Regions from separate parts of the Paenibacillus sp. FSL R5-0810 genome, predicted to be linked through region 2. Evidence: riboswitches for the same ligand, from Rfam matches in the RefSeq annotation. Region 2 holds a riboswitch; the other holds the start of a gene.
The links. Region 2 has a riboswitch for cyclic di-AMP ahead of MKX76_RS22365 (C40 family peptidase). Riboswitches for the same ligand answer to the same signal wherever they lie in the genome.
Positions count from the first base shown of each region.

Region 1 (5,326 bases), 560 kb from region 2:
GCATCTTATCCACCACTTTGGCGCGAGCCTCGTAGGTTCCGCGATCGTTGAACACAACGATCGGATCGCCGTCGGCAATCCCGCGCTGCTCCGCATCCTCGGGATGGATCTGGAGCGTCGGCTCCTTCTCCATCTTCTGATGCTTCTCGACATTGGCAAAGGTCGAGTTCAAGAAATTGTGGTTCGGCGGGGAAATGAACATCAGCGGATACCGGTTCCCCCGTCCGCGCCGCACCCCGTCATAGCCTTCCTTCAGCGGCACATAGGTCGGCAGCGGCGGAAGCTTGGCTTCCGCCAGTCTGGCCGAATACAGCTCGATCCGTCCCGAAGGGGTCGGAAGCCGGTCCAGGAAGCTCTCGAGAGGCGTCATGTCCAGCTTGACATGGCGCTCTGCCTTCAGCCTGTCCAGGGTCACTCCGTTTAAATACGGATTATCGGGATTATCAAGCGCACGGGCAATCATCTCTTCTTCCGATTCCCGGAAGGCTTCTTCCTCAAATCCCATTGCCCGGCCGAGCAGGGAGAACAGCTCAACATTGCTCTTGCTTTCCCCCTGCGCCGGAATAACCGGCTCCTGAAGCTGAACGTATTGGTGCCAGTACGAGGCGTACAGGTCCGTGCTTTCAAAGGAGGAGGTGGCCGGCAATACGATATCCGCATACTTGGCCGTGTCCGTCATGAATAAATCGTGAACGACCGTGAACAGATCCTCCCGTGCAAAACCCTCTTTCACGCGCTCCGTATCCGGAGCAACCACCAGCGGGTTGCTGCAATAGACGAATACCGAGCGGATCGGCTTCTCGGTCATGGCCAGCGCTTCCCCGATCCGGTTCATATTAATCGTGCGCGCACCCGGGTTCGGCCGCAGATCCGGCCGTTCCAAAGCCTCGCTGTTCATGCTGTTGTAACCCCCGTTTGATTTGGCGGCCCCGCCGCCCCGCTTGAGCCACTGCCCGGTCAGCGCCGGCAGGGCCGCAATGCTCCGCACCGTCATGCCGCCGTTATCATGATGCTGCAGACCGTTGCCGATGTGAATGTAAGACACGCCGGCACGGCCGTACAGCTCGGCCAGCTTCGCCACATCGTCGGCCGGAATGCCCGTTACGGAAGACACGTATTCCGGCGTGTACGTCTTCACATGCTCCCTCAGCTCCTCATGGCCGATCGTATAACGTTCCATGAACGCCTCATCCACCAGCCCGTCCCGGAACAGGACGTGCATGATCCCGACGGCAAGCGCGGCATCCGTACCGGGATACAGCGGAATGAACCAATCCGCCCATTGGCCGGTCTGATTTTTATGAACATCGATGACGACGACCTTCGCGCCCCGCTTGCGGGCTTTTTCGGCGAGCACCACCTGATGCATGTTCGTGCTGACGATATTGCCGCCCCAGACGATGATCACATCGGCGTTCACCGTGTCTTCAGGGACCGTCCCCCCGTTGAAGCCCATGACCGATTTCCAGCCTTCGTTTCCGGCCGAATTGCAGATGGACTGCTTCAGCTTGCTGGCGCCCAGCCTGTTGAAGAAGCGGCGGTCCATGCCGTCTACGCTCAAGATGCCCATGTTCCCGTAGAAGCTGTAAGGCAGGATGCTTTCCGGACCATCCGTTTCAATCAGCGCCTTGTACCGGTCCGCGATTTCCCGGATAGCCTCGTCCCAGCTGATCCGCTTAAATAATCCGGCCCCTTTCGGGCCGGTCCGGCGCAGCGGATAGAGCACACGCTCCGGATGGTATACCCGGTGAGCCATATTGCGGACTTTATTGCAGATCGCGCCTTGCGTGATCGGATGGTCGGGGTTGCCTGTAACCTTTACGATCTTCCCGTTCTCTTTATGCAGCAGCAAGCTGCAAGTATCCGGACAATCCAGCGGGCAAACCGCCGGAAATACGCCGTGTTCCTGATGAATCAATTTGTCCTCTCCCCCTTGTGCTCCAGCCTCTTTCGTATCCCCTTATCTTAAAAAAAATCAGCCTTATCGTAAAGTCATACATTTTTTTCTAAAGATGTGATTCACCCCTCGAACTCCCGGGTATATTTCTATCAAGAGCAAGGATGAGAAACCCAGACCCTTTCTCCTCCTCGCCATATCATGGACCACTCCCAAAAATTCGCCATGCATGTATCTCCTCCCCCGAGATACGGCATGGCGAATTTACATTACGGGCGGCTCAAGAAGCGGCCGCGAATGCTCTGTTCGGCTTGCTTCTTCGATAGGAGCATCCTCTTTTATCTGCACGCCTACCTTTTCCCCTCACCGCGTTTTCTGCTTTCCCTACCGCGCTTTCAGTTTCCAAATCTTCGCATTCAGCGATTTATTGCGTAAATCTGCAAAATAATGATCCCGCGAAAGTCCGTATCCTATGTAATCGCTTACTTATGGATCATTCGGTTCCTTACTGCCGAAAATAGCGGCAAAAGGCCGTTTTACAATCGAATGCCGCAGGCGTAATATACTATTCAGATTTCAAATCCAATATAATCTCACAGTTGATTCGCCGAATTTCCAGAGAGGAAAATGGGGGAACCAAAGCGTATGCCTGCCGATGCGGCAGCCATACTATGGGGTGAATCCTGAATAACCGCGGCCGGTCCCGCGCGGCATCAGGTAGGGCGACTCTCGCGCCCGAATCCGACAGCTAACCTCGTAGGCGTTAATGGGAGGGTTGTGAACTTGTGCAAAAAACACAGGCTCTAACCTGTGTTTTTTCTATGCCAAAAATCGAAAAAATCGAAATGGAGATGCATCCCATGCCCGGCCCTTGACCATTCACCCAAGCCACATAGCTTTATGCTTTTTTGGGGAGAACGACCCAAAATCCAAATCGAATCGGTGGTGAAACACGATGCTATCTTCCATCAAGCGCTTCCTCATCGGAAGACCGCTCAAATCCAATGAATTAGGCGATCAAAAATTGAATAAAACCAAGGCCCTGGCGATTTTGTCATCCGATGCCCTGTCATCCGTCGCCTACGGCCCCGAGCAAATCCTGCTGGTGCTGATGACTGTCGGCGCGGCTGCCTATTGGTATTCCATCCCGATCGCCATCGGCGTTCTCGTCTTATTGCTGGCGCTGATCTTATCGTACAGACAGATCATCTTCTCTTATCCGCAGGGCGGTGGAGCCTATGTCGTGTCGAAACGGAATCTGGGCATGTATCCAGGCCTCGTTGCCGGAGGCTCCTTGCTCGTCGACTATATCCTAACCGTTGCGGTCAGCGTATCGGCCGGGACGGATGCGATTACGTCGGCTTTTCCCGAGCTTCGTCCCTATAACGTCGGGATCGCCGTGCTGTTCGTCCTGTTTCTTACTGTGCTGAACTTGCGGGGCGTGACGGAATCCGCCTCGATCCTGGCCTATCCGGTCTACCTGTTCGTGCTGGCCTTGTTTATTCTGATCGGCGTCGGTCTCTACGATATTGCAACCGGCCACGCTTCGCCGGACCTGCACACCAAGATCGGCACGCCCGTCGCCGGACTGAGCCTGTTTCTGCTCCTGCGGGCGTTCGCTTCAGGCAGCTCGGCGCTGACCGGGGTTGAAGCCATATCCAACGCCATCCCGAACTTCAAGGAGCCCGCGCCGAACAACGCCGCCAAAACCCTGGCCGCGATGGGCTCCCTGCTCGCCCTGTTATTTTCAGGGATCGTATTCCTGGCCTATTATTACGGGGTCAGCCCCAGCGAAGAGGTGACGGTTGTCTCCCAAATCGCCGAGCATACCTTCGGCCGGAACGCGCTGTATTATTTCATTCAGGGGACTACTGCGTTAATCCTGATCCTGGCCGCCAACACGGGGTATTCGGCATTTCCTCTGCTGGCCGTCAACCTGGCAAAGGATAAGTTCATCCCGCGAATGTTCACGGTCCGGGGGGACCGCTTGGGGTATTCCAACGGCATCATCATCCTTGGCCTTCTGTCCATCGTGCTGATCGTGGCCTTCGAGGGCAAAACCGAGCATCTGATCCCGTTGTACGCCGTCGGCGTATTCATTCCGTTTACTTTGTCGCAGACGGGAATGATGGTGAAGTGGATTCGCGAGAAGCCTCAAGGCTGGATCCCCAAGCTGGTCATTAACTCGACGGGGGCTGTTATCAGCTTTGCGGTAACGTTGATCTTTTTCTTCACGAAATTTGCCCAGGTGTGGTCGGTGCTTCTGTTTCTGCCGCTTATCATCTGGATTTTCACCCGGATTCGGAATCACTATGAGGCGGTCGCCGATCAGCTGCGGATTACGACCTGCGAGCCGGCAAAGCCGATCGAAGGCAACATCATTATCGTGCCGGTAGCCGGCATTACGCATGTGGTGGAGAACTCGCTCAATTATGCCAAATCACTGTCCGCTGACCAAATCATCGCCGTTTACGTGAACTTCGAACGGGAAGACCAGATTGCTTTCGAGGAAAAATGGAAGAAGTGGCAGCCGGACGTCCGGCTGGTGACGCTGCATTCGCCATATCGCAGCATCATCTCGCCGCTCACTAAATTCATCGACACGGTACAGCGCAAGGCCAGCGAGTCCGACTACCAGGTGACGGTCGTCATTCCACAGTTCATTCCGAAGAAGGGGTGGCACAACTTCCTGCACAATCAGTCGAGCTTGCTCATTCGCGCTCATCTGCTTTACCGGCGGGATGTTATTCTTACAACGGTTCCTTATCATTTGAAGAAATAGCTGCAGCCCGGACCCATGGCGGGGACGGGCTTTTTTCTGCCTTTGCATCCGGTTCGCTTCCCACATCCGCTCCCAAGCGGCTGATGCTGATTCTTCTGAGATGGATTGGGAAGAGACTGGTAATTACCGAAGGAAAGCGTACGCGCATGGCCGCCAACACCTTCGACATAGGCTTTTTTCTGGGGACAGGCAGCCTTAGGCTTTCAAAGCGTCTTATTTTTCTTTATAATGTCGGAATGGATGGGTCATGCATCGGGGAAATCTATCTAAATAAACATCTAGGAGACTCCATTTATGAGCTTGAAACACAATCTGCTTCGCAAGAAGCCGATTCCGCCTTTGACAGGCGGAGAAGTGCGTTCCGCATTGAAGAAACAGCTCGGCGTCATGGACTTGATCGTCCTTGGCGTCGGTTCTATCGTGGGAACGGGAATTTTCGTATTAACCGGCGTGACGGCCGCCACCCATGCCGGTCCGGGACTGATCTTGTCATTCCTCCTGGCAGGGCTGGTATGCGCCTTCTGCGCACTATGCTATGCCGAATTCGCCTCCACCGTGCCGGTAGCCGGCAGCGCGTATACGTACAGCTACTCCGCCTTTGGGGAAGGCCTCGCTTGGCTGATGGGCTGGGATTTGCTCCTGGAATA
Region 1 is NZ_JBBOCF010000001.1:5,597,434-5,602,759, reverse strand. Features, by position in the region: gene MKX76_RS24820 (molybdopterin-containing oxidoreductase family protein) at 1-1,918, opposite strand, end outside; cyclic di-AMP (ydaO/yuaA leader) riboswitch at 2,493-2,675, shown strand; gene MKX76_RS24815 (APC family permease) at 2,853-4,679, shown strand; gene MKX76_RS24810 (amino acid permease) at 4,974-5,326, shown strand, end outside.
Region 1: it holds a riboswitch for cyclic di-AMP, as region 2 does, so the genes downstream of both, MKX76_RS24815 (APC family permease) here and MKX76_RS22365 (C40 family peptidase) in region 2, are expected to answer to the same signal.

Region 2 (5,326 bases):
GGCAATGCTGAAGGCCTCGCTCATCTCCTGGAATTTGCGCGCATCGGTCGCGCTCATGGCGTAGAGCACAAGGAATAACGCAAGCAGGAGCGTCAGCAAGTCGGCATAAGGGAGAAGCCAGGATTCATCAGCATGCTCTTCGTGCGGCTCGTGTCTAGTCTTCTTGCTCACTAGAACCAGCCTCCCTCTCATCAAGCTGAGCACGCTCGGACGGTGTCAGGAACACGGACAGCTTCTGGTTAATGGCGATCGTGGACACACCCGACTGAATGGACAGCAGGCCCTCGACCATCATAAGGCGGATTTCCACCTCGCGTTTCGACAGACGCTTCAGTTTATTTGCAATCGGATGGCAGATAACATAACCTGTAAAAATACCAAGCAGGGTGGCAATGAACGCAGCACCGATCGCGTGGGCCAGCTCGCCCATGTCTTCCATGTGGCTAAGGGCTGCGATCAGACCGATAACAGCGCCGAGAACCCCGAGCGACGGAGCGTACATACCGGCCTGGGAGAAGATCAAAGCCCCGGAACGATGGCGCTCTTCGGTGGCATTGATGTCTTCCATCAGCACGTCGCGGACGAATTCCTGATCGTTGCCGTCGATGATCATCCGCATGCCATTGCGCAGGAAGCCGTCATCAATTTCTTCGACTTTGGTTTCCAGGGCAAGCAATCCTTCACGGCGAGTGATGGAAGCCCATTCCATAAACAGCTTGATCATATCCGTCTTGTCCATCAGCTGCTGCTTCACAAAGGTCATTTTGATCAGCTTGGGAATTTTCTTCAGTTCCGAAAGAGGGAAACCGATGAATAAAGTTGCGGCAGTTCCGCCAAGAATGATTAAGTAAGCTGCCGGATTAATCAAAGACGCGATGGAGGCACCCTTGAGGATCATGCCCACCAGCACCGCGATAAGCCCGAGAATCAAACCTATAAGTGTTGAAATTTCCATGCTACACCTCATCCGTGAGAAATAAATAACGAATCCATTCGTTTTTAGCGGCTCTTGCGGCGAACCGCGCGCCTTTACGGGGCGTTATCCTATTTATCGTCAGATCGGGCTTTTTTTTTTAGTTGTAATTTCCGGTATAATAGAAGGAAGAGTAATCGAAGCTTAGCATGGCAGGAAGGAGTGATGGAGATGGGCGTAAAGCACGGAAGGGATTACGGCGAAATTCTGACCGAATTAACGGAAGCCGTTGGGCGTATTCCTGACAGCTATGTCTTCTTTGAAATGGATCCGGAGGATTGGGGCAGGCTGGAGGATGCCGAGCAGGCCGAGGTTCATGAGGCGCTGGCGGAGGATCTGTTCTATGCCTTGGGCACAGAGCCGGTCATTACGGTCGGCAGCGGGGTTGTCATGCATGATCGGACGAATCATCGGATACATATTTTGATCGGTGAGGAAGAGCTGGCATTCGTAGCGCTCGTGTAAGCCAGGGTTGGTTATCAAGGAATGAAGCATGGAATAAAATAGATGGAAGAAGCCCTAAGGACGTAACAATCGGCTTATGAAAGGTTTTTTTCGGGGAGGAATATAATGATGCTTTATACGCAGCAGGAAGTGGAGGCTCATCTAGAGAAGCTTGAAGGCTGGGAATTTGAACAGGGGAGATGGATTGTACGCAAGTACACCTTTTCCTCCTTCATGAAGGGAATCGCCTTTGTTGATGAGGTGGCAGCGATTTCGGAAGCTTTCGGACATCACCCCTACATCACCATTGATTATAAAACGGTGACGCTCCGCCTGACGTCATGGGATGACGGTGGCATAACGGCCGTCGACATCAAGGAGGCCCAGCAATTTAACGAAGTTTATGAGAAGAGCCGATCCAAGGATCTGAAGGATCCGGAATAGGCAATGTAGATTCGGGCAGCTGCAGAAGCGTTAGGCCCGAGAATTAAAAAACACGCTTGGATCCAAACAGCAGTCTGGGGATCCAAGCGTGTTTTGCGTAATAAGAGCTGATGGATTATTTTTTCTCAGCAAGGTACAGCGCGATGTTTGCAATTTCCTCAGGCTTCAGCTGATCCTTAAAGGAAGGCATTCCTTTACGTCCCTTGGTGACTACGTTAAAGATTGCGTTCGCATCCATATGTCCGCCTACTTGATTCAGAGCCGGACCTGCACCGCCCTGGAGCTGATCGCCATGGCAGGAGATACAGCTGGCTTTCAATGTAGCTTCAGCCGCAGCGGCATCCAAAGTAACCTCCGGCATGGTCGGCTTCTCTTCCTGCGCCACCTGCTCCTTGCCTGGAAGCGTAAACATCAGCGCAATAGCCAACGCACATGCGACGAAGAACAGTCCGCTCATGATCCATTTTTGCATCGTCATATCGTCCTTTCTATGTATACTGCACTTTTGCACTTGTCTTCATTATAAACCAACATCCTTACACATCATAGCCAGTTGTGACAAAAAAAGCAATGTTCAAGCCTGCCTTCATAAAAAGTACACAAAATTGTGCTTTTTCATATAGACAAGACTACTATTCCTCATTGGCCATCGGGTCATGCACCATGCAATAAAAAGACGCCATGCCCGTCGGCGTAAGGCGTTCGTACGTATCGGCAATGTAAAAGCCAGCCTTCCGGTAAGTCCGGATAGCCCGTTCATTCCAGGTAAGCACCTCAAGATCAATCTCGTCCGAAGGCCGGCGCCGCTTCGCCTCATCCACAATTGCCTGCACGAACCGTTTACCCATTCCCCGGCCGCACCAATCAGGCCGCATGCCCAGGCCTAGACGCGTAACGCCTGCCATAGGGAATAGCTGGGCAAACCCCCAGAGCTGATCCTGCTCATCCAGCACGGACAGGTATTGCTGCAGGCGGATGCCGGGATCCCCGAATTCCACCCCTAGTCCCTTCATCTGCTCCCAAGGAAGAAAGCCATATATATTATAGGGCGGGGGATAGGACCAGGTGCAAATTTCAGCGGCATGGGCTTCCTGCATGACCACGGTATGAAACGAGGGTAAATTCGCCTCCATCTAAATACTCCTCTCATTCAAAACAATTCCGTTAGAGAGAGAATACATGCTGCTGAGCGGGATTGCAAAGATAATAGCGCAGGGGGAAACGAAACTGAAGCTAAAAAATTTTCGATTGTTTATTCGTATTGCTGTTTAGGTTAATTCTGGAAGGGTAAATAAAATGTAAGCGCTCGGATTGGCCGAATCTTGTTGGTGGCTTTGAGCATACAGAATGAAAAAAATATTTTTGGATTTTCCGAAAAACATAGAACTTTTCCATGGCCTGAAACGTTATAGAGGTATAGACGAAAAATTATAGAAAAAAAGCCGCTGGGTGAGATCGGCACATCTCATGCTCCAGGGCTTATGGACATTCAGAAAAATTACGGTACAGTCAATTAATTGTAGTTCACGGCAAGGGACTTGTACGTGCTTTGGCTCATGATTCTCTTCGCGCCTACATAACGCTTCGCGTAGTAGCTCTGGCTGAGCGGGCTAACGATGACACCGCGCGAGGAGGAAGAATGGGCGAACTTCCCGCCACCGACATAAATGCCAACATGGGAAACGCCTCTGCCGGAAGTATTAAAGAATACGAGATCCCCGGCCTTCAGGTTGCTCTTCGATACCGCGGTACCTACCTTGTATTGTGCTGCAGAAGTGCGCGGCAGGGTGAGGCCCAGCTTCTTGTAAATATAGCTGGTGAATCCGGAGCAATCAAAACCCTTTGTAGTGGTTCCGCCGGTTTTATAAGAGACACCGATGGTTGGTTTGATAACGGTATTCAACTTGGAATCCGCGAAAGCGCTACCGGTTCCAATCGTGAGCGCAAGGGCCAAGCCTAAAGAGATGGCTGTTAACTTCTTCTTCAAAACAAAAAGCTCCTTCCATTGCCTGCGAGGTTAGCTTAAGGGTTCGGTTGAAGGTCCCCTATGATCCCTCTCTAGCGAGATCAATTCACCCAAAACGGATCCCCCGCTTCCCGTATGAAGACGGGAATTCGGCTTTTAAAAGATGTCGATGAACCCAATATGACGTTCCAACATGTTAACATGATGACAATAGTTACAATAAAAATGACAAAGTTGTTACTAACATATTCGTTATTTTAGCAGAGTATTAACAATTTGGCAAACGAGGAAAGTTGTTTTTTTAACAAAAATCCCTGTCCACATTGAAGTGGGACAGGGATTTTGTATAAATCATGGGAGGAGAATGTTGAGGATTCCGGTTGGATGTAGAAGTTATCGTTCGAAATCTATCCTTTTCGGAGGCTGCTTTAGCTTCCGGTTACAACCTTTTTACCACATTTAAACGATGAATGGTTGTTAATGAAATGTAACTTTTGTAACCGTTATGGATTTGAAGCTACGGACGCTCTCCATAAATGATATTGGGAAGAAATTCCCCATATTTGGAAGAGCCCGTTCAGGAAATAGGAGGCTTGCTGAATGATGAGTCCGATTAATCCCGCCCAGACCAGGGACGCCGAGCTGAACAGCAGGAGAATGACAAATGCGGCTCCACCAACAGAAATGGACAGCAGTACGGCCGTTCCCAGCTTGCGTATGAGCGCCGTGACGGATGCGATCATACCGAGCTCTCCGGTATGCCCGAACTGCATATACAGCAGCACAAGGCGAATAACATAGGTATAGAGGAACCAGGCCGCCGCGTAAGGCAGCACCCGGAGCAGCTGGGAAGGCTCCTGAATGGAGCCGAGCAGTGCCGGAAGAGCCTTGGGAATGATCCAGTAACCCGGCGCAACCGTAAGAACAAGCTCGATGAGATAGAACACCGTTACCGATTTCCAATGCTTCCGCATGCCGATGAAGAAGAACAGACCGCGTTCGCCACGGGCCTCCTGGTGGAGGTTGTAGAAGATGCCGGAGCGAATCAGCGGGGTAAGCACCATGCGGATGAGGAGCAGAGCGGCAAGGATCCAGCCGTAGGTATGAACCGTATTGCTGAGCGACAAGCTCATTTCGCCCTCATAGAAGAACAGGAGGCGGCTCAGCTCGTTAGGAGCCGGATCCGGGTACCGCATCAAAAGCGGGACGACGGCGGATTTCACTAGCCTGTACAGACAGTAGCCCCAGAGAAGACGGTACAAGAACAGTAGAATGGAGACGTATAATTGATCTTTAACACTGATCCAGCCTTGGCCTGCATAGCTTTTCATGTGCTCCCCCCTCACCACGACATGCTGCCGAACAGCGTCTCCACGAGCTTGGTAATGCCGAGATTCCAGCGTGTAACGACTTTCGGATCCATGCCAGCCTTCATATAGTTATTCATGTGTTTATTCTCCAGCATGATGGTATATTTCGGATCTACCATGGCCCAGGCG
Region 2 is NZ_JBBOCF010000001.1:5,035,775-5,041,100, reverse strand. Features, by position in the region: gene motB (flagellar motor protein MotB) at 1-171, opposite strand, end outside; gene motA (flagellar motor stator protein MotA) at 155-955, opposite strand; gene MKX76_RS22385 (hypothetical protein) at 1,145-1,438, shown strand; gene MKX76_RS22380 (4a-hydroxytetrahydrobiopterin dehydratase) at 1,547-1,861, shown strand; gene MKX76_RS22375 (c-type cytochrome) at 1,977-2,333, opposite strand; gene MKX76_RS22370 (GNAT family N-acetyltransferase) at 2,494-2,994, opposite strand; gene MKX76_RS22365 (C40 family peptidase) at 3,375-3,848, opposite strand; cyclic di-AMP (ydaO/yuaA leader) riboswitch at 3,853-3,992, opposite strand; gene MKX76_RS22360 (hypothetical protein) at 4,331-5,158, opposite strand; gene MKX76_RS22355 (M1 family metallopeptidase) at 5,170-5,326, opposite strand, start outside.